2 regions of the Paenibacillus sp. FW507-14B1B genome follow, and region 2 is predicted to be linked to the other one. Evidence: riboswitches for the same ligand, from Rfam matches in the RefSeq annotation. Region 2 holds a riboswitch; the other holds the start of a gene.
The links. Region 2 has a riboswitch for FMN ahead of AC3WJJ_RS22045 (DMT family transporter). Riboswitches for the same ligand answer to the same signal wherever they lie in the genome.

Region 1: it holds a riboswitch for FMN, as region 2 does, so the genes downstream of both, ribD (bifunctional diaminohydroxyphosphoribosylaminopyrimidine deaminase/5-amino-6-(5-phosphoribosylamino)uracil reductase RibD) here and AC3WJJ_RS22045 (DMT family transporter) in region 2, are expected to answer to the same signal.

What each region holds. Positions count from the first base shown of each region.
Region 1 is NZ_JBYSWS010000001.1:1,075,832-1,085,965, forward strand. Features, by position in the region: gene AC3WJJ_RS05130 (bifunctional 3,4-dihydroxy-2-butanone-4-phosphate synthase/GTP cyclohydrolase II) at 1-253, opposite strand, end outside; gene ribE (riboflavin synthase) at 294-962, opposite strand; gene ribD (bifunctional diaminohydroxyphosphoribosylaminopyrimidine deaminase/5-amino-6-(5-phosphoribosylamino)uracil reductase RibD) at 1,020-2,111, opposite strand; FMN riboswitch at 2,448-2,642, opposite strand; gene AC3WJJ_RS05145 (peptidylprolyl isomerase) at 2,816-3,250, opposite strand; gene lysA (diaminopimelate decarboxylase) at 3,434-4,768, opposite strand; gene AC3WJJ_RS05155 (spore germination protein) at 4,886-6,520, opposite strand; gene AC3WJJ_RS05160 (stage V sporulation protein AB) at 6,559-6,984, opposite strand; gene AC3WJJ_RS05165 (stage V sporulation protein AA) at 6,981-7,646, opposite strand; gene sigF (RNA polymerase sporulation sigma factor SigF) at 7,829-8,584, opposite strand; gene spoIIAB (anti-sigma F factor) at 8,596-9,054, opposite strand; gene spoIIAA (anti-sigma F factor antagonist) at 9,051-9,404, opposite strand; gene AC3WJJ_RS05185 (D-alanyl-D-alanine carboxypeptidase family protein) at 9,495-10,134, opposite strand, start outside.
Region 2 is NZ_JBYSWS010000005.1:176,863-186,996, reverse strand. Features, by position in the region: gene AC3WJJ_RS22070 (helix-turn-helix domain-containing protein) at 1-1,416, shown strand, start outside; gene AC3WJJ_RS22065 (ABC transporter permease) at 1,687-2,613, shown strand; gene AC3WJJ_RS22060 (carbohydrate ABC transporter permease) at 2,620-3,519, shown strand; gene AC3WJJ_RS22055 (ABC transporter substrate-binding protein) at 3,643-5,244, shown strand; gene AC3WJJ_RS22050 (alpha-L-fucosidase) at 5,288-6,703, shown strand; FMN riboswitch at 7,019-7,178, shown strand; gene AC3WJJ_RS22045 (DMT family transporter) at 7,308-8,291, shown strand; gene AC3WJJ_RS22040 (GGDEF domain-containing protein) at 8,463-9,668, shown strand; gene AC3WJJ_RS22035 (hypothetical protein) at 10,090-10,134, opposite strand, start outside.

The sequences.
Region 1 (10,134 bases), on a different contig from region 2:
GAGCATCTGTATTCTGAGTTACCATCGGTTTCAAATCTAATTCCAGTGCTCTCGCCTGTGTGATCGGCACACATACTAAGCCTCGACCTTCTGTAATCATGAAGTTGATGACTTCTGGTGTTGCTTTATCCGCCAGAGCAATAAAATCTCCTTCGTTTTCGCGGTCCTCATCATCAACAACGATAACAACTTTTCCAAGCATTAGGTCGTTAATCGCGTCTTCAACCCTGCTAAACTCGAATTGATCATCCATAGCTCATCCTCCTTCATTCTCATGGAGCCTACATTCTCCCTTATGCAAAACCATGCTCAGACAAGTATTCATGACTTATTCCACGATTTGATCTCTTATCATCTGTCTCTGGTGAACCATAATGTAAAAGATGGTCCACATACTTACCTAAAATGTCATTCTCTATGTTCACCGTATCACCAGCCAGCTTGAATGAAAGAACTGTTTCAGCAAGCGTATGTGGAATAATCGATACGGTAAAAGAAGTTTCATAAACCTTAACTATGGTGAGACTAATGCCATCTAAAGTGACCGAACCTTTAGGAATAATGTATTTAAACAAGTTTGTGTTCGAAGGAGCAATCTCGTAGACAACCGCGTTTTGGTCTCTCTGAACACTGCGGATCACTCCAGTGCCATCAACATGTCCTTGGACAATATGACCACCAAATCTTGCACTAGCAGCCATCGCCCGCTCCAGGTTGACTTTGCTCCCCCCCTTAAGCTCGTTTAGATTGGTACTTCGAAATGTTTCCGGCATCACATCTACGGTGAATTGCTTCTTATCTATGATCGACGTTGCCGTCAAACAAACGCCGTTTACAGCCACGCTATCCCCGAGCTTTAGGTCATCCATAATGAAAGATGCTGAGATGCTAAGAACCATAGCTTCACCTTTTCGACTAATCCGTCGAATCTCACCGATTTCTTCTACCAGTCCTGTGAACATATAACACCTCTTCTCCTTAGCTTGATTCAAATAGGAAATCGACTTAAAAGAATACGATTATGAATAGACCGGTATTCCACGAATACATAAATTATTGTCAAGTTGTTCAATCTCTAAGTCTGTCAAAGTTAACGCTTCACTCATTAGCTCCGCACCACTAAAGTTAAAACTTGAAGGGGCACCCATACTACCTACGATTTTCGGAGCCAGAAAGAGAACAATACAATCCACAAGCCTTTCCTTTAGCATAGACCCGTTTAGCGTGCCTCCCCCTTCCAAAAGAATGGATCCAATCTCTTTTTGACCTAACAAGGTCATTGCAAGCTGCAGGTCAACTTGAGGGCCATCACCGCAAGTAATAACTTCAATCCCCTTCTTCTCAAGCTCAATTCGCTTAATCTTATCCCCATGACTTGTCGTCAAAATAATGACCGAAGCGGCATGATCCTGTATCATCTTGCTGTCCAAAGGTATTCTTAGCCTAGAGTCAACCACAATCCGAATCGGATTCAGTCCATCTACAGTAAGCCTGGTCGTTAGGAGAGGATCATCAGCGATTACGGTCGATACTCCAACCATAATACCTTGATGGCGATGGCGAAGCGTATGCACTCTTGCTCTTGCCGCTTCATTAGAAATCCATTTGCTATCCCCCGCTTTTGTTGCGATCCTGCCATCTAGGGTACTAGCGGTTTTTAGTGTGATATAGGGTTTACCCGTAGTTATAAACTTTCTGAACGGTTCATTAAGCTTGTTAGCACGATTCTTTAGTACTCCTACATCGACTTGAATGCCAGCCTCTCTTAGCATCTGAACTCCTTTGCCAGAAACAAGTGGATTAGGATCCTCAGTTGCGATAACAACTCGTTTAACTCGCTCTGCAATCAATCTCTCACTACATGGTGGTGTCTTTCCATAATGACTACAAGGCTCGAGTGTAATATATACTGTGCTACCATGTGCTTTATTGCCAGCCATTTGCATTGCATGAATTTCCGCATGAGGTGTTCCTCTTTCAAGGTGGGAACCCATACCAACCAGCATGCCATCTTTCACTACGACAGAGCCGACAACCGGGTTGATTCCAGTCTGACCTTGTGCACGCTCAGCCAAATCAAGCGCTAATGACATATAAAATTCATCATCCATTATTTCTCTCAAGTAAAATCTCCCCTCCTCAAGATCTTACATTCCGCTTTAAATGCTGAGATCAGAATCGAACATGAAACCTCCTTGCGGATCGCTTCATTCGGCACAAAAAAGCCCTGCCTGGATGATTAAATCCAAACAGGGCTTAACTTAAATTGGGAGATTAAATATTGCAGACAGAAGCAAACAAGATATGCCGAATATTACCAAAGAAACAGAATCTGACTATAAGCCAAAAAAAGCTGGCTCTAATCAGCTGTAATCCTTTGTGAAAATATGCACGCACACCAAATAAACTTTACTTCTATCAGACCTACCACATAAAATGATATGTCTTCTCTCCTTCTCCCATCCAGACTATACTGTCGGTCCCGGATTTGCACCAGGTCCACCGTATATACTCAGCATTATCAAAATGCCTCTAGCGTATATCCGGGTCACGGACTAAGTACGTGACGAATAGCTTGTTTCGACTATCTCATCACGTCCATCACCGCCGGTAGGGAATTTCACCCTGCCCCGAAGGATCTTGCTGTATTAAGTTAATGGCATATTAACAAATAGAAAAACAAAAAGCAAGTGAATAATACACACTCACTTACGAATCGTTCTAATGTATACCATTTAAATCATTGATTTCATAATAAAAAACAACCTTCTCTCGTTATCAAGATAACGAGAGAAGGTTGTCCTATATTAAAGTATTACGCTTCGAATACTTTAACTTCTTTCATTTTGTCGCCTTGCTTCACATTGTTAATATGCTCCATACCGCTCGTTACTTTACCAAATACAGTATGAACGCCATCAAGGTGAGGCTGAGGACCATAACAGATAAAGAACTGACTTCCGCCAGTGTTAGGACCTGCATGAGCCATGGACAACACACCTACATCGTGCTTCGTTGTGTTTGTAGAAGTTTCACATTTGATCGTGTACCCAGGACCGCCAGTACCGTTGCCAGTAGGGCATCCGCCTTGAGCTACGAAGCCTGGAATTACACGGTGAAAGCTTAGTCCGTTATAAAAACCGCTATTCGCCAATTTCTCAAAGTTGGCAACAGTGTTCGGTGCTTCTTCAGGGAAAAAGTCGATTTCCACAATACCGCCGTTTTCTAATTCAATTGTACCTTTTTTCATTTTCTCTTCACTTCCTTAGTCGATTAATCGAAATGTCTGATATACAATCCATTACATTTCCATGTCTTGATTACGTTCCCATTGTATCTCATTTGCAACATCTCATGCAAACAAAGATAACAAGAAAAAAGGGTCTCAGCCTAATACCGAAGTATAGGTGCGACCCTTGCCCTAATATTAACCTTAGCTCAATACTGTCTGCTTATTCTGGATTCGCTGAGGAACAACATCATGTCTAACAATATCTTCTAGACTTTCACGACGAACAACCAAATCACTTACACCATCTTTAACAAACACAACCGCTGGTTTACGAATACGGTTATAGTTGCTAGCCATGGAATAGTTGTAAGCACCTGTACATGCAACTGCGAGCAAATCACCTGATTTCACCTTAGGCAACTCTACATCCCAGATCAACATATCGCCACTCTCACAACATTTACCTGCAATAGATACCTTCTCTTCATTCTGCTCATTCGCACGGTTAGCTAGAATGGCTTCATACTGGGACTCGTACAAGGCAGGACGTGGGTTATCGGTCATCCCGCCATCTACAGCAACATACTTACGCACACCAGGAATATCCTTACTAGTTCCCACGGTGTAAAGTGTTGTTCCTGCATCACCCACAATACTCCGACCTGGCTCAACCCAGATTTCTGGAAGTTCAGCGCTGATCCCTGCGAAATGAGTCTTCACAGAATCTGTAATGGCTTTAACATACTGGGATACTTGAAGAGGTGTATCTCCTTCGACATAACGGATACCAAATCCGCCTCCAAGATTCACAACACTAAATGTTACACCAAGTTCCTCTTTCACCGAACGTGCAAATTCTGCAACACGCTGCACGGCCATCTGGAAACCTTCAACCTCAAAAATCTGTGATCCAATGTGTGAATGCAATCCAAGAAGTTCAAGATTGGGTTGTGCTGCTGCTAACTTAACAGCTTCAAATGCAGAACCATTTCCAATATCGAATCCAAATTTAGAGTCCGTCTGACCCGTTGAAATGTATTCATGGGTATGTGCTTCTACCCCAGGGGTTACACGAAGCAAGATCTTCACTTGACGGCCTTTCTCAGCTGCTACAGCTTGAAGCAAATGGAGCTCTATCTCATTGTCCACAACGAAGCAACCAATGTTAGCATTCAATGCCATTTCGATTTCATCCAGGGTCTTGTTATTGCCATGAAAATGAATACGTTCAGCTGGGAAACCTGCTTCCAGTGCTGTATACAGCTCGCCATCAGACACGACATCAAGAGACATACCTTCTTCTTCAGCAAGACGACACATAGCCATGACACAAAAAGCTTTACTTGCATAAGCAACTTGATACTTAAGACCTGAGGCTTTAAAAGCATCGATGTATTCACGACAACGGGTTCTTACCGATTGCTCGTCTACAATATAAAGAGGGGTTCCATATTGAGCTTTAAGATCAGCTGTATCGCACCCACCAATTTCAAGATGTCCGAGATCATTAATTCTGCTAGTACCGTGTAAAAACATGCTCACAATTCCTCCGATCGATATTTAAAAAGTTTGATAATCGAATAATTGTTCACAGTATAGCAGACAACGAATCGTAATAAAATGGATTTTTCAACATAACCTTTGTGTTATTTATTATTGTTTTCGTTTAGGATTCATTTCAGGACCCATTTTACTGCTGTCACGAGTCTTGTTTAAAGCTGGGCGTCTTCTGGAATACAGTACTGGCTTACGGAATAATACTTCGCCCATAGCCTTTGCACTAAATGGTATGAACGGCCATAGATAGGACGAGTTATAGGATCTATGGGTGGTCAGTATCAAGATGAGCATCGTTGTACCGATCACTAGACCTTTGACTCCGAACAACGCGACTGCGATTAAGAGCACAAGTCGAACAACTCGGTTAGCAAGCCCCAGCTCATAACTTGGCGTTGCAAACATACCAATTGCCGCAACAGCCATATAAAGTACCACTTCGTTTACAAACAGCCCGGTCTTTACGGCTATATCCCCGATAAGGATAGCCGCAATCAAACCCATCGCAGAGGCTAGTGGCGTAGGTGTGTGGACAGCCGCCAGACGCATCAAGTCAACCCCAAATTCGACGATCAAGAATTGAGCGATGATCGGAATTTTTGCATTTTCCTGAGGACCAAGAATGTCTAAATACGGCGGTTTCAGTTCAGGATGTATAACCAGAAGCATCCACAACGGCAAAAGGAACATGGAAGCAAATATGCCCCCAAATCGAACCCAACGCAGATAGGTGCCCATAAAAGGCGTTTGCCGATTCTCCTCCGCATGCTGACACAAATCAAAAAACGTTGATGGCATAATCATCACACTTGGCGAGGTATCTACCATTACAACAATTCTTCCTTCAAGTAAGTGGGATGCAACAACGTCCGGCCGCTCCGAGTATCGTACAAGAGGATAAGGATGCCAGCCTTTATTTACGATTGCTTCTTCAAGCTGCTTATCTCCTAGAGGTAAACCTTCAAGATCAAGCTCTTGAATTTTATGCCTTACCGCCTCAACCTGTTCACGATCCGCAATGTCATCAATGAATAAGATACTGACATCCGTCTGAGTACGTCTTCCGACCTGCATGATTTCACTATGAAGCCCCGGGTCACGAACACGCCGCCGTACCAGGTTGATGTTGGTAAGCAATGTTTCAGTGAAACCATCTCTGGCTCCCCTTACGACCTTCTCCGTATCCGGTTCGTCCGGACTTCGAGAAGGATACACCCTTGTATCGAGCATAATGACCGATTGCTCGCCTTCAATGAAAAAGGCACTCATTCCGGTCATGACCTTACTAATTGCTTCACTCAGCTTTGAAGTAGACTCCACTTGTACATATGGAATGTACTTATTCTTGATGCTTGAAAAAGCATGATTTTCGATATCCTCAGGTGTTAAATAAGTTAACCGCTTTAGGATCTCTGTTCCTACCCCTGAGTTAATAAAGCCATTCATAAATAAAAGACCGGTCTCTTTTCCTCCGATGGTCATTTCTCTAAATACAATATCAAAGGAAACTCCAAGCCCCATGACTTCACCTAATATGGCTTTCAGATCCTTCATTCGTCCCGGAATTTCATCTGAACCTTGCCAATACAAAATAGACTCATAGGTACTGTCCGAAGTTTCACTGTCTCTTTTCTTAATCAAAGCTTCCTCATCCAACTTCTTTATCTCGGAAGGTGGAACGGCTGGTATATCTTCTACTTTATTTCCAGTAAGCTCCGTCTTATCATCCATCTACTTTACCCCCTTTAATTCTCGCTACCCTCGCTAGTCTACTGTCGATAAATAAACCAATCGAACAAAGAACCAGCGACCTTTCCAGCGACCATAGCCATCAACAAGCCAAACAGATATTGCGTCAGCTTAAGCCGCTTGGACAAAATCGGTAGAACGTTTAACACTTCAGTTAAAGCTGCTGCAAGCATTCCAATGAACACACCGCAGAACAAACCAATAAGTGTGCTTACTACAGGACCTAAGGATGTTTTCCACATCCAGAAATCAGCGATTGTCCCTATGAGGGAACCTGCAATCAGAGCGCCTTCATACCAGTGGACTTTGTCATAGGTCCAGGTCAACTGGGATAGCCTCGGAATAATATCGAGTACAATAATGAGCGCAATGACACCCCCACCTACGGCAATTCCACCAGCTATTCCGAGAAGGATGGAAATCATTTGCTGCACGATCGTAATCATGTTTTCCCCTTCGATTTCACATTCGATACCTGCGAAAGACTCTCTGCCACTTTCATCTTTCGATATTCTTCTGCGACAACGAATTGATCGAGATTTTCTTGATACAAATACATCTCAACCTCAAGTGGAGTGGGTTCCTCGTTCCATTTCTTTTTGAACAGGTGATTAAAAAATACGGTCATCCCAAAACCGAGCCCAAGTGAATAGGCAATCTGGAACAAATAGGGATGCTCATCCCTGTGCCCTGTGACCATCTCAACGATTCGAATTTGCACCTCCAGCATGTTGACATCGGCATGAAAGTTCATAATCGTTAAAGCTGATCCAAAGAACAACAGCAACCAAACAATCGGAAACCAAAAGCGGGACGGTTTAGCTGAGGGACCAACTAACTCCACTAAAGTATGGTGATTTCCCATTGGCTCAATCTGAACGTTCGGAATCAATTGACGGATCTTTGGAATGATCAGAATTAAATCCATCAGAAGCCGGTTACCATCCCCATCCTTTGGGTGAACAAGAGGTAGGCTACGCAATGGATCTTCCCATTCAGGATCACAAATAATAAAAGCAACATCTCCGAGTTTGACGGTCTGATCTCTGGGTAGGCGAATACGGCTCCTTAATTGCAGAAACACCGTCGGAGTGGGACTAACCTTCATCCGGAACACTCCTTTACTGCTAAATTACCGTTAGTATGGGAAATAAAAGCTCTCCTTACTCTTATTTACCTTTCCATATGCAGGGAGTAGTTATTACAATCTCTCTTTAGATCCGAATTCAAGCAATGCAAAAACGCCGTCCCTAAAGGGACGACGTTTTAGACGATTCGGTAAAGATTGTGCTACTGCGCAATCTGATTACGAATGCTTTGAAGTATTTTTTTCTCCAATCTGGAAACCTGAACCTGTGATATGCCGAGACGACTTGCTACCTCAGACTGGGTCTGGTCTCGATAATAACGTAAGTATACGATGAGTCGTTCACGTTCAGACAAGCCACCGATAGCTTCATTCAGAGCCAGCTTATCAAACCATCGTTCTTGTGACTCATCAGCTATCTGATCCATCAAAGTGATCGGATCTCCATCGTTCTCAAATACCGTTTCATGAATGGAAGTTGGAGGTTTATTCGCTTCTTGGGCAAATACCACTTCTTCGGGGGTTACTCCTAGCTGTTCAGCAACTTCCTTAATCGTTGGTAAACGGTCAAGCGTCTTGGATAGCTCGTCCCGTTTTTTCCTTACTTTGTTAGCCATTTCTTTCAAAGAACGGCTTACCTTAAGTGTTCCATCATCTCTTAAAAAACGCTGAATTTCCCCAATAATCATCGGTACGGCATACGTCGAGAACTTCACGTCATAACTGAGATCGAATTTGTCTACGGATTTCAGAAGACCGATACAACCGATCTGAAATAAATCCTCCGGCTCGTACCCCCGGTTCATGAACCGCTGCACAACCGACCAGACAAGACGAATATTACAGTTAACGAGCGTATCCCGGGCAACTGTGTCTCCGCTTTGGCTAAGTGCTATTAAACGTTTAACCTCCGCGTCGTCCAAATAAGTCTGCGAAGTCTTCTTCACATCGGCATCCATTTGTCCAACCCCTAATTATATAAAGCTTTCTTGGATTCGATCCTTTTTTTCATTTTGATCGATGTGCCGGTTCCCGGCTCACTAATGACATCAAATTCGTCCATAAAGTTCTCCATAATCGTAAATCCCATTCCGGAGCGTTCAAGCTCAGGCTTTGATGTGTAGAGCGGCTGTTTGGCCATTTCCAGATCCTCAATGCCGTGTCCATTGTCTTGAATGACAAGAGAAATCATATCACCGTCAATCTCAGCCTCAATCTTTACTACACCATCCGGATTACTATCATAACCATGAATAATGCAGTTAGTAACTGCTTCTGAGACAACAGTCTTCAAATCACTGAGTTCATCCATCGTCGGATCAAGCTGAGATATAAACGCAGCCACAGCCACTCGGGCAAAGGATTCGTTCTCCGATCTTGCGGCAAACTCCAGAGTCATGAAATTATGCTGCGTTTTCCCTTCACTCATGACACAACCTCCAAACCCGAGAGTGCAGTACCCTCGTTCTCATAAATGGGCATGATTTTAAACAACCCTGACATTTCTAACAAACGATACACAGGTGGGTTAACATCACATACAGCCATTTTCCCACCTTTTTGCTTGATGAACTTATACCGCCCGAGAATAACACCCAGCCCCGAACTGTCCATAAACTCAAGATCTTTAAGGCTGAGCACAAGATGCTCCGTCTGGCGACGCTGGATGGCTTCATCCAGCTGCATCCGGACGTGATCAGCCGTGTGATGATCCAGTTCCCCTGATAGTCTGACGATCAACACATGCCGCTGGTGCTCCATTTCAACATGCAGATTCATGTTTGCTCACTCTCCTCCCTACATGAACAAAGATTTCTACACCTGCGAAAGACATTCCTGCCCCCCGACAAAACTAGAAGAAAACTCCTATCAATCTACATGAAACAACTTTCCTGTCGTTCTTTTAAATAGTTTCCACCATCCTGCTTTCTTCACATCTGCAGGTGCTTTGAGATCAAATTCCTTCACCAGCAGATCTCCTTGATAAACGGACAGCTTACCTACGACCTGTCCAGCCGTTACAGGTGCCTTAATGCTCTTAGGAATGGTCACCTCATGACGTAAATCCGCCGTTTTTCCACCTTTTTTAACGAGAACACTGTAGTTCTCTTCGGCTTGAAGCTGCATTTGTGGCACAGTCCCTTTGGAGATCTGGATATTGCCTAACATTTCACCTTTTTTATAAATTGCATGCTTGCTGTATTGAGCAAAGCCGTAATCGAACATGCGAGAGATTTCATTGTTACGATTTTTCGTATCTGGGGCCCCAAGTACAACAGCTACCGTTCGAAGGCCGTCCCTAGTTGCCGTTGCAGAAAGACAGAATTTTGCTTCCGAAGTATAACCGGTCTTAAGTCCGTCTGCTCCAGGATAAAAGCGAACCAGCTTATTTGTATTTACCAACCAGAAGGGCTTCGGCGTCTCCTTACGTAGATAATCCTGATATGCTCCTGTATATTTCGTAATCTGTTCGTGCTTCAGCAGTTCACGGCTCATCAATGCAATGTCA
Region 2 (10,134 bases):
GGGGCAGGAGTTTGGTGGATTGTCTTTGTTGCTCGGCGTAATTATCGTCCTATTGAACAGATTGTATCCCAAATCCAGAAGTTCTCACAGGATAAGACTAGTGTCTTATTGCAGGAAAAACGGCAGGATGAGTTTACCTTTATACAATCTGCCCTTAGCAGCATGTTAGAGCAGTCGAACTCATATCAACAGCAATATCGAGAAGATCTGTTATTACGAAAAACTTATTTATTTCAACAACTCTTAGAGGGGCAATATCCTGCAAATCTTGGTCAATGGGAAACACAGCGTGAAACCATTCAATTAAATGACTTAAGTAAGCCTCAGAGTGTGTGCGTAATTGAGATCGATAAATTTAACCAGTTTGTCAGCCAGTATACACAGCAAGATCAATACTTAATGAAATTTGCACTGAAGAGTGTCATTCAGGAAACGGCACAGAAGCATGGAACTGTCGTATGGGCAGAGTGGATTTCGAGCTCGAAGCTAGGGCTGCTTGTACAAATTAATGATTTACACAATGCTGAAGAAGAATTATTAAATGTACTGGAGAACTCCCGAGTGTGGGTCGAGGAACATTTAAAACTGACGATCACTGTTGGCGTCGGAGGAACGGCTGAGTTATTTACATCTATCCCGGAATCTTACTACCAAGCGGTGCAAACGTTGAAGTACAAAATGATTATGGGTGAGAATAAAATCATTTTTTATACTTCGATCAGAACAGAAGAGCAAGGGAAGTCATTTGATTATTTTCAGCGGATCCAAGCGATGGCTCAGTCTTTCCGTTTAGTACGGGAGGATTGGCGGGAGCAGTACAAGAGCATTCTTGAAAATATAGAGCAGGATATGTTAAATCAAGATCACATCATTAGCTTGACGGACTATATGATTTATTCTCTAGGGCGCGAGATGAATAAGATGGCTAAGGAGTTTCAGGAGCACTGGAGCCTAGTTGGCGAGCCAGCTTTAAATGAAGCTTTAACGAATTCTGAAACGCTAGAACAAATGGAGAATCAAGTCGAACAGGTGCTTGAACAAATTTTCGATAAGCTCTTATTACTGCAAGAGAATCGAAATCATTCCGAAATCATTCGAAGTGTTCGAGCTTATATGGAGAAGGAATCTACGAATCAGAATTTGTCTCTGGACCTTCTAAGTGAACAGTTCCAGATGAATTCCAAAACACTCAGCAAACTGTTTAAGGAAGAGACCGGTCAGAAGTTCGTTGATTATTTAATTGAGCTTCGTATCAATCATGCAAGGCATCTACTCGAAGACACACATCACTCGATACAAGAAATTGCCGAAGAGGTTGGGTACACGAATGCGATATCATTTGGCCGTATGTTCAAAAAAGTAGTGAGTGTGTCTCCAGGTGAGTACCGTGAACAAGTCAGTAAGAAGAATGCCTAATATGATTGGAACGCTCCTGGTGTCTATTAGACGCCGGGGGCGTTTCTTTTTAGCAATTACCGAATATAGTTGGTCCGGAGAAAAAAGTTTATCGTAGTACCGACGCGAGAAAAGACCTGTTATCAAGGGTTTTGCGGAAAATGGTTGTGCCGAGATTCTTGTTTATTGCTGCAAGCCCGCCTGCCTTTTAACATGAGATTAACAGAAAGGGCAAAGGAGAGTGGCTTGATGGCTAGTATAAGCAGTAAACCCGTTCCGAAGCGGGAACTCATGATGCATCCGAACAAACGAGGTAAGCATGCACTACAGCAAATGAAAAGGCACTGGCAATTTTATTTGCTGGTCGCTTTACCGCTTCTCTACCTTATTATTTTTAAATACATTCCTATGTTCGGTGTCGTGATTGCCTTTAAGGACTATAACCTTGTTGAAGGAATCCTGGGGAGTCCGTGGGCAGGATTTAAGTACTTTGAGCAGTTGTTAGATGCGCCATACTTTTGGGATTATTTCCGGAATACACTACTCATTTCACTATATGGGCTGCTGATCGGATTTCCTGCTCCTATTATATTGGCACTTGCTCTTAACGAAATTCGAAACGGGATATTCAAAAAGTCAGTTCAGATGGTGACATATGCACCGTACTTCATCTCAACCGTTATTATTGTTTCTATTCTGATCGTAAACCTCTCTCCAAACGTAGGACTTCTGAGCAATATCTACAGAGCTTTAGGACTGGAGCCAGTCGATTTCCTCGGTAGGTCGGAGCTGTTTAAGTCGATCTATGTATGGTCGGACGTGTGGCAGAATATGGGCTATGGGGCGATTATCTACATTGCTGCGTTATCTGGTGTGAATCCGGAATTGTATGAGGCGGCAAAAGTAGACGGAGCGACAAGGTTCCAGAAAATTTGGAATATTGATATTCCGAGCTTGATTCCAGTTATCGTGATCATGCTGATCTTAAGCCTTGGGCAAATCATGAGCCTGGGATTTGAGAAGATTTATTTGATGCAAAATCCGCTCAATCAAAACACATCGGAAGTCATTTCGACCTATGTATATAAAGTCGGTCTGCTCGGAGCGAACTTTAGTTTCTCGACGGCTATCGGATTGTTTAATTCCGTAATCAACTTTACGCTGCTCATTATCGTGAACTTCGTAGCGAAAAAAATATCTTCCAATAGTTTGTGGTAGGAGGCGATGACCTTGGATGGTACCAGTATAAAAGAATCGGTAACAGATCGTATATTTATAGGTTTGGTATATCTATTTTTGGCAGTAGTCTTCATTATTATTTTGTTCCCGCTCTTACATATTGTGAGCGCTTCATTTAGTTCACCGGCAGCAGTTACGTCCGGTAAAGTATGGTTATGGCCGGTTGATTTTACGCTTATTGGTTATAAGGCTGTATTTCAGAACTCGGACATTTGGGTTGGATTTGGGAACTCCCTTTTTTATACCGTGTTTGGTACTTTGCTAAACGTTTCATTCACCATTATGCTGGCGTACCCGCTAGCACGAAGAACATTTTATGGTCGTAACATCATGATGTTGCTCCTTGTATTTACGATGTTTTTCGATGGCGGATTGATTCCGAATTACCTGCTCGTGAAGTCGCTTGGCATTTTGGATACAAGATGGGCGATGATCCTGCCAGGAGCATTTGCCGTGTTCCAAGTCATTATAGCGAGAACGTTCTTTCAATCGCTTCCCGATGAACTTCATGAAGCTGCGCAAATTGATGGATGCAGTGATATAAAGTTCTTTCTGCAGATGGTTATTCCTTTATCCAAGCCGATCATCGCCGTATTGTTCCTAATGTACGCGGTCGGTCACTGGAATGCCTATTTCAATGCTTTAATTTATTTAAAAGACAGTCATATGTTCCCGCTGCAGATATTCCTGCGGAATCTACTTATTCTGAACTCGGAGAATTCCGATATGTACAAGGATGTTAACAATGTTTTGATGCAGCAGGGGTTGAAGGATCTATTGAAATACTCATTGATTGTTGTATCCAGCGCTCCTGTACTTATAATCTACCCGTTTGTTCAGAAGCACTTTGTTAAAGGGGTTATGATCGGGTCTTTGAAAGGATAAAAGGTTCACCTGTAAGGGAGGTGATGTTCAGCAATCGGTTTATGAATAAAGCTATATCGAGAAGTATTTAAATATAAGGAGGTTGTTCAATTGAAAACAAAACTGCTCAAAGTAATGAGTCTTATGTTGGTTCTTACCATGGTATTATCAGCGTGTGGTGGTTCTAAAGGTAAAGACGATAGCTCCGCAGATGCTCCTCAAGATCCGAATAAGCCAGTTGAACTGAGTGTGTTTGCTCCACAAACCGTCGGTATTGAGAATTTGGATGTGAACAAATTTTCGAAACATTTGGAAGAAACGCTGAACATTAAATTCAACTGGAGTACTTCCCCAGATGCTGCTTTTAACGATAAAAAGTTATTGCTGTTAGCAAGTGGAGATTACCCGGCAGTCATTCTGAGTGCGGGAATGTCGAAGGCGGATCAGGTGAAGTATGGTCAGCAAGGTGCGTTTATACCATTGAATGACTTAATCGATCAGTATGCACCAAATATTAAAAAAGCGATGACAGATTTACCCTATTTAAAAGCAGGAATGGTTGCTCCGGATGGCAATATCTATGCACTTCCAAAAATCAATGAATGTCTACACTGTACATACTATCAAAGACTATGGATTAATACAGAATGGCTTGAAGAGCTGAACTTGGATATGCCAACAACGACTGAAGAATTTTATCAAGTGATGAAGGCTTTCAAAGAGAAAGACCCGAATGGGAATGGTAAAGCAGATGAGGTTCCTTTCACAACCTCCAATAATGATTGGGGTGGCGGTGTAGATTTGTTCTTAATGAATGCCTTTATCTACAATGATGGAACCGGTTTAATGATCAAGGATGGCAAGGTCATCTATGCGCCTATGCAACCGGAATGGAAGGAAGGCGTGAAGTATTTACGTAAGTTATTCGAAGAAGGTTTGATGGATAAAGCCGCATTCACGCAAAACGTTGATGCTGTTAAACAACTAGCCAACAAGCCTGATGTTGTAGTAGGCAGTGTAGGTACTGCGAATATTGGAGGTATGTTTGAAGTTAATGATGAGAACAACACACGTCACAAAGCTTACGATGTTGTTCCACCACTTAAAGGGCCAGAGGGTGTTCAATTAGCAGGTTATACGGTCGGAGCTGGTGCTGGACAATTTGTTATTACGAATAAAGCGACCAAGGAAGAACAAATTGCTGCCATTCGTCTAGCTGATTATCTCTTCTCCGAAGAAGGAACGGTTCATACAACATGGGGCTTTGAAGGAGAAGGTTATAAAAAAGCGGAAAGCGGCGAGCTTGACTATAACGGAAATCCTGCGAAGTATGATGTTGTTACGTCAGAGCAGTCTGCAAGTGGACAAACACCGCTGGCAAATACGTGGTGGCAATTAGGAACGATGCAGATGCTCAACTCCATCCGTGAATCATTCGTAGCTCCAGCAGATCCACTCGGTAAAGGTGCGATTGATTACCGTCTATGGCTGGCTGCGAAAAAGTATGAGCCATTTGCGAAACCGGAAATTGCGTATCCGACCGATGTATTTATTGATCCAGCGGATGCGTTAATCGTTACACAAATGTCGAAGACATTATCTGATTATGTGGCATCGAATCTTGCGCAATTTGTAACCGGTAACAAGGATATCGATAAGGATTGGGAGAATTACGTAAATGGATTTAAAGGAATGCAGCTGGATGCTTACCTGGCAGCTTATCAGAAAGCGCTGCCAACCAAATAGTAACTGTATTCCTTCTACCCTAGAGTGACGGAGGAGATATGACATGGTTGATTTGATTCAATACGCTGCACAAGTGAAGCCTTCAGAAAGACAGGTGGCTGTGCAGGAAATGGAGTTCTATTCATTCATTCACTTTACGATCAACACGTACACGGATAAAGAGTGGGGGCATGGCGATGAAGATCCAGCTATCTTTAACCCTGTAGAATTTGATGCGGATCAGTGGGTTGACTCATGCCGGGATGCTGGAATGAAGGGACTTATTCTTACTTGTAAGCACCATGACGGATTTTGTTTATGGCCGAGCCAGTATACCGAGCACTCCGTGAAGAACAGCCCTTGGAAGAATGGACAGGGCGATATCGTTCAGGAAGTTGCGGATGCCTGCCGCAAAGGTGGTATTAAGTTCGGTGTCTATTTATCCCCATGGGATCGTCATGAACAGACTTATGGTGATTCTCCTAAATACAATGAGTACTTTATGAACCAGTTAAGAGAGTTGTTAACGAACTACGGAGATATTTTCTGTGTATGGTTCGACGGTGCTTGTGGTGAAGGCCCGAATGGGAAAAGACAAGTGTATGACTGGGACGCTTATTATTCTCTTATTCGAGAGTTACAACCAAATGCGGTTATCAATGTGTGTGGACCGGATATTCGGTGGTGTGGAAATGAAGCGGGCGTATGCCGTGAGTCAGAGTGGAGTGTCGTGCCTGTATCTCTCCGCTCGAATGAGAGCATTCAGGAGAAATCTCAACAAGTGGATGATGGCGAATTTGCTAAACGATATGATTCCACCGATCGCGATCTGGGAAGTAGAGAGATCATTCGTCATGAGCGCGAACTGGTCTGGTATCCAGCTGAAGTAAATACGTCCATTCGCCCAGGTTGGTTCTATCATGCTTCGGAAGATGATAAAGTTAAATCACTTGAAGAACTGCTTCATGTGTATTATGGTTCAGTCGGCGGAAACGCCACTTTCCTGCTGAATTTACCACCGGATAAACGGGGGCTTATTCATGAGAATGATCGTGCTCGGCTGCGTGAGCTGGGAGATTACATTCGTAACACGTTCAGAACAAATCTGGCTGAGGGTGCTACTGCCCAGGCTTCACAGACGATGGATGGACATGATGTGAACTGTATTTTTGATGGCAATCCTGACAGCTATTGGTGTCCAGAGGAAGGGACGGAGCAGGTTACTATTGAAGTGGATCTGCATGCAGAGATCGAATTCAACCATGTTGTTCTGCAAGAACATCGTTATAGTCAACGAATCGAGAAATTCGAGCTGGAGTATGAACAGGACGGCGAATGGAAGCCGCTCTGGAGCGGTACGGTTGTTGGTTATAAGCGTATATGCCGATTCGACAATGTAACTTCACGGTTTATTCGATTGAAGATTACGGAGTCCAGATGGTGCCCGACGATTTCAGCTTTTGAAGTGTATCGAGGCTAAATACAGCGCTTGAGAATACGATAGGGATATCCTAAGAAAGATCTATGATCTTTAAAGGATGTCCCTTTTGTGTGAAGGCCGAATGTGGTAAAAAGTACTCGTTGAAAATTATGTAGTAACTAATGTATATTTGCTGTATAATTCTCAGTGAGGTTATATTCTGAGAAATTAACATCATTTTCTGTAAAAAAATTGTATTTACATGAAACTATTCGTGTTATAATTTCATTGTGATTTTTTTATCAGCTTATTGTCTTAATTTTTAGTATTATGGATTTAGGTTATTCGAGAAATACAAAATAAAAATAAATGAATATGGATCTTCGGGGTAAGGTGAAATTCCTAACCGGCGGTGATGGTTCGTTCTCTCGTGAATGAACTCCAGCCCGCGACTCGCTATTTTGAAGTTTAAGGTAGCGACTGACTTGGTGAGAATCCAAGGCCGACGGTAAAGTCCGGATGGGAGAAGATCAAACGTAGGTTTGCTGTGGAATTTTTAGTTCTACAGTAGGCTTATTTGGTCAGCCCCCGTATGTTCGACATTTGTCGATAACGGGGGCTTTCTGCTGGTAAGACTCCGTATTCAAGGATAGGAGACAGCATTATGGAAAACATCAACACAGGTTTGAAGGTACAGTCCAAACGCAAGGGTAAAGCTAGCAGTAATCCGAAATACGGTTTTTGGTTAGTTGTACTGGGAGCAGCACTATGGGGAGTTGATCCCTTATTTCGGGTCATACTTCTGAATAATTTAACCTCGTCGCAGATCGTTCTTCTAGAACATGTTATCATCTCGTTAATTGCAATTCCGGTCATTTGGAAGAACCGTCAGGAACTTAAACAAGTTGGCTGGCGCCAGGTTGGTGCATTGCTCTTTATATCATGGGGTGGATCAGGGATTGCAACGATACTGTTCACGATGGGTCTCTCGAGCGGGAACTTGAACGCAGTTCTTCTTCTGCAAAAGCTCCAACCGTTATTCGCCATTCTTCTAGCAAGTCTGCTGCTTAAAGAAAAGCTACCTCGTCATTTTGGATATCTGATGCTTATCGCATTGTCAGGAACATATTTGCTCACATTCGGATTTGCAATTCCGATTGGACATTGGAGCGACTTTATTCAGATGGGAAGCCTTTTGTCACTCGGCGCTGCAGCTCTTTGGGGTGGATCTACTGTCATGGGTCGATTGATGGTTGGTCAAATGAAGGTGGAGACGGTAACGTCACTGCGTTTTGTATTAGCACTTCCTCTTCTTGGGTTGATTACGTTGAATGAAGGTGCAGGCTGGAATTTGCCAGAGTTCGGAACATCTGCTTTTGCTCTAGTATCCCTGAATCTAATCGGTCAAGCGCTTCTACCAGGACTGCTCAGCTTGCTTGTTTATTATAAAGGTCTTACTACAACAAAAGCTTCTGTTGCTACGCTCGCGGAACTTAGCTTTCCAACGGCCGGGGTATTGATTAACTGGGTTGTCTTTAACGAGGTCGTGACCTCTGCCCAAATTCTTGGATTTTTGATGATCTGGATCGTATTGTTTATCATCTCCAGACAATCGGATTCTGTCGCTAAGGCGGGGACGCTGGGTTAAGTGTTCCGAATATGTTAGATATAAATATATTGAAAAACTGCCGGGTATACCGGCAGTTTTTTTGTACTATTCCGCTAAACATTTAGACTATTATGGTAAAAAAAGAGGATTTACACATTAAAAGGTCGAAATAAGTCGAAAAAGAATATTGAGATGGTGAGAATTTAAAAGATGAATGTAGAGCTGGATATGCGGACCGCTTTTGTATTTCTTGTTGTTGGGCATGTATTCACGGTCATTCTAATAACAGCTTATAGACATGGACAGAATAAAGATCGTGCGGTAAATGCGTTTTATGGAGCAAAATGTTTGCAAGCAACCGGTTGGGGGCTAGCCATGTTTCGGGGAGGAATTCCCGATCTATTCACGGTGTCTCTGGCTAATGCGGTTTTATTCCTAGGAGCTGCTCTTGAAGCCATTGCGCTGTTAAGAGTCATGAATGTCTTTCACCGAAACACACGTCGCTTTTATATAGGGTTAACATTTTCTTGTATTCTTTTATTTCATATTATCATCGTGCTAGCCAATACAGAAACGAACCGAATTGCTATGGGATCTTTAGGCATGTCACTCCTGCTGATCCTACCTGCCATTCGTATGGTCTGCCGAAAGAAAGGCTCTACACTGATGAGAGTGACTGGGTTGATGTATAGCTTGGTGGCTACAGGTTCGCTGATCCGAGCGATTATTGCATGGATTCCTGGTATAAACGTAACGTTCTTTGAACCAAGCATCTATCAGACATTATCCTTTTTATCATTATTCTTGTTGATGTTTGTAGGGAATACAGGTTTTGTCCTCTTATCCAAAGAGAAGGGGGATCGGGAACTTCATAAGCTAGCGAGTTATGATGACCTGACAGGAGTGTGGAATCGCAGAACGTTTATCCTCGAAGCGAAGGAATCGATCGCGGATTGCAGGAAAAAAGGTCAACCGGTTTCTTTTCTGCTCATGGACATTGATCACTTCAAGTCCATTAATGATACCTACGGCCATGATATAGGAGATATGGTGCTACAAGAGTATGCCGCTAAAGTGAAAGGGGCTCTGACACCTGGAGATTTGCTAGGCAGATATGGGGGAGATGAGTTTGCCGTTGTCCTTCCCGGTGCGGATGAGAAACAATCAGGGGAGGTGGCAGAAGCGATTCGTCTTTCGATATTACAATGTTCGGGTAAGTTACCGATTTCCTTTACGTTAAGTATTGGTATGGTTACCGTAACGGCAGCTCAAATGCTGCCACTGGATAAACTCTATAAACTGAGTGATGAAGCTTTGTATAAAGCTAAGCATGAGGGGCGAAATCGGGCGTCACGAAGCAATATGGGGGTTATCGCGGGGGATGAAGAGCCGCAAGGTAGTGCGAAGGTGGTGTAGGACAGCGGCCTAGCGGACTAATGGGCCAACGGACTAACTGACTAACGGACAGAGAGGCCGTTATTTTTGTGAATATGACTAATATTAATCGTTAGCGGACAGAGAATCCGCTATTAGCTCTGAACCTATTAAATCAGAGCCTTTCTGTAAGAATAGCGGAATCTGAGTCCACATAGCTCACAAAAAGGATGTTTTCTAACAAATAGCGGATTTCCTGTCCGCTAGCTATTATCAAGCTGAAGAATCGAGCTTCGTCACTTATTATGCTGCTAAGGTGATAACCGTTCATTAATCATTACATCTTAGAGAAGGTGAAAAGGAACAATCCGAGGTCATTTAAACGGGTACCCATACACTGGACACTTTAAGAAAAGTGTTTAGCGTATGGGTATCTTTTTGCGTTGCATTTGGATACTTACCTCTATTCGATCCGTTTGATTTCATCTGGCGAAACCAAATATTTATA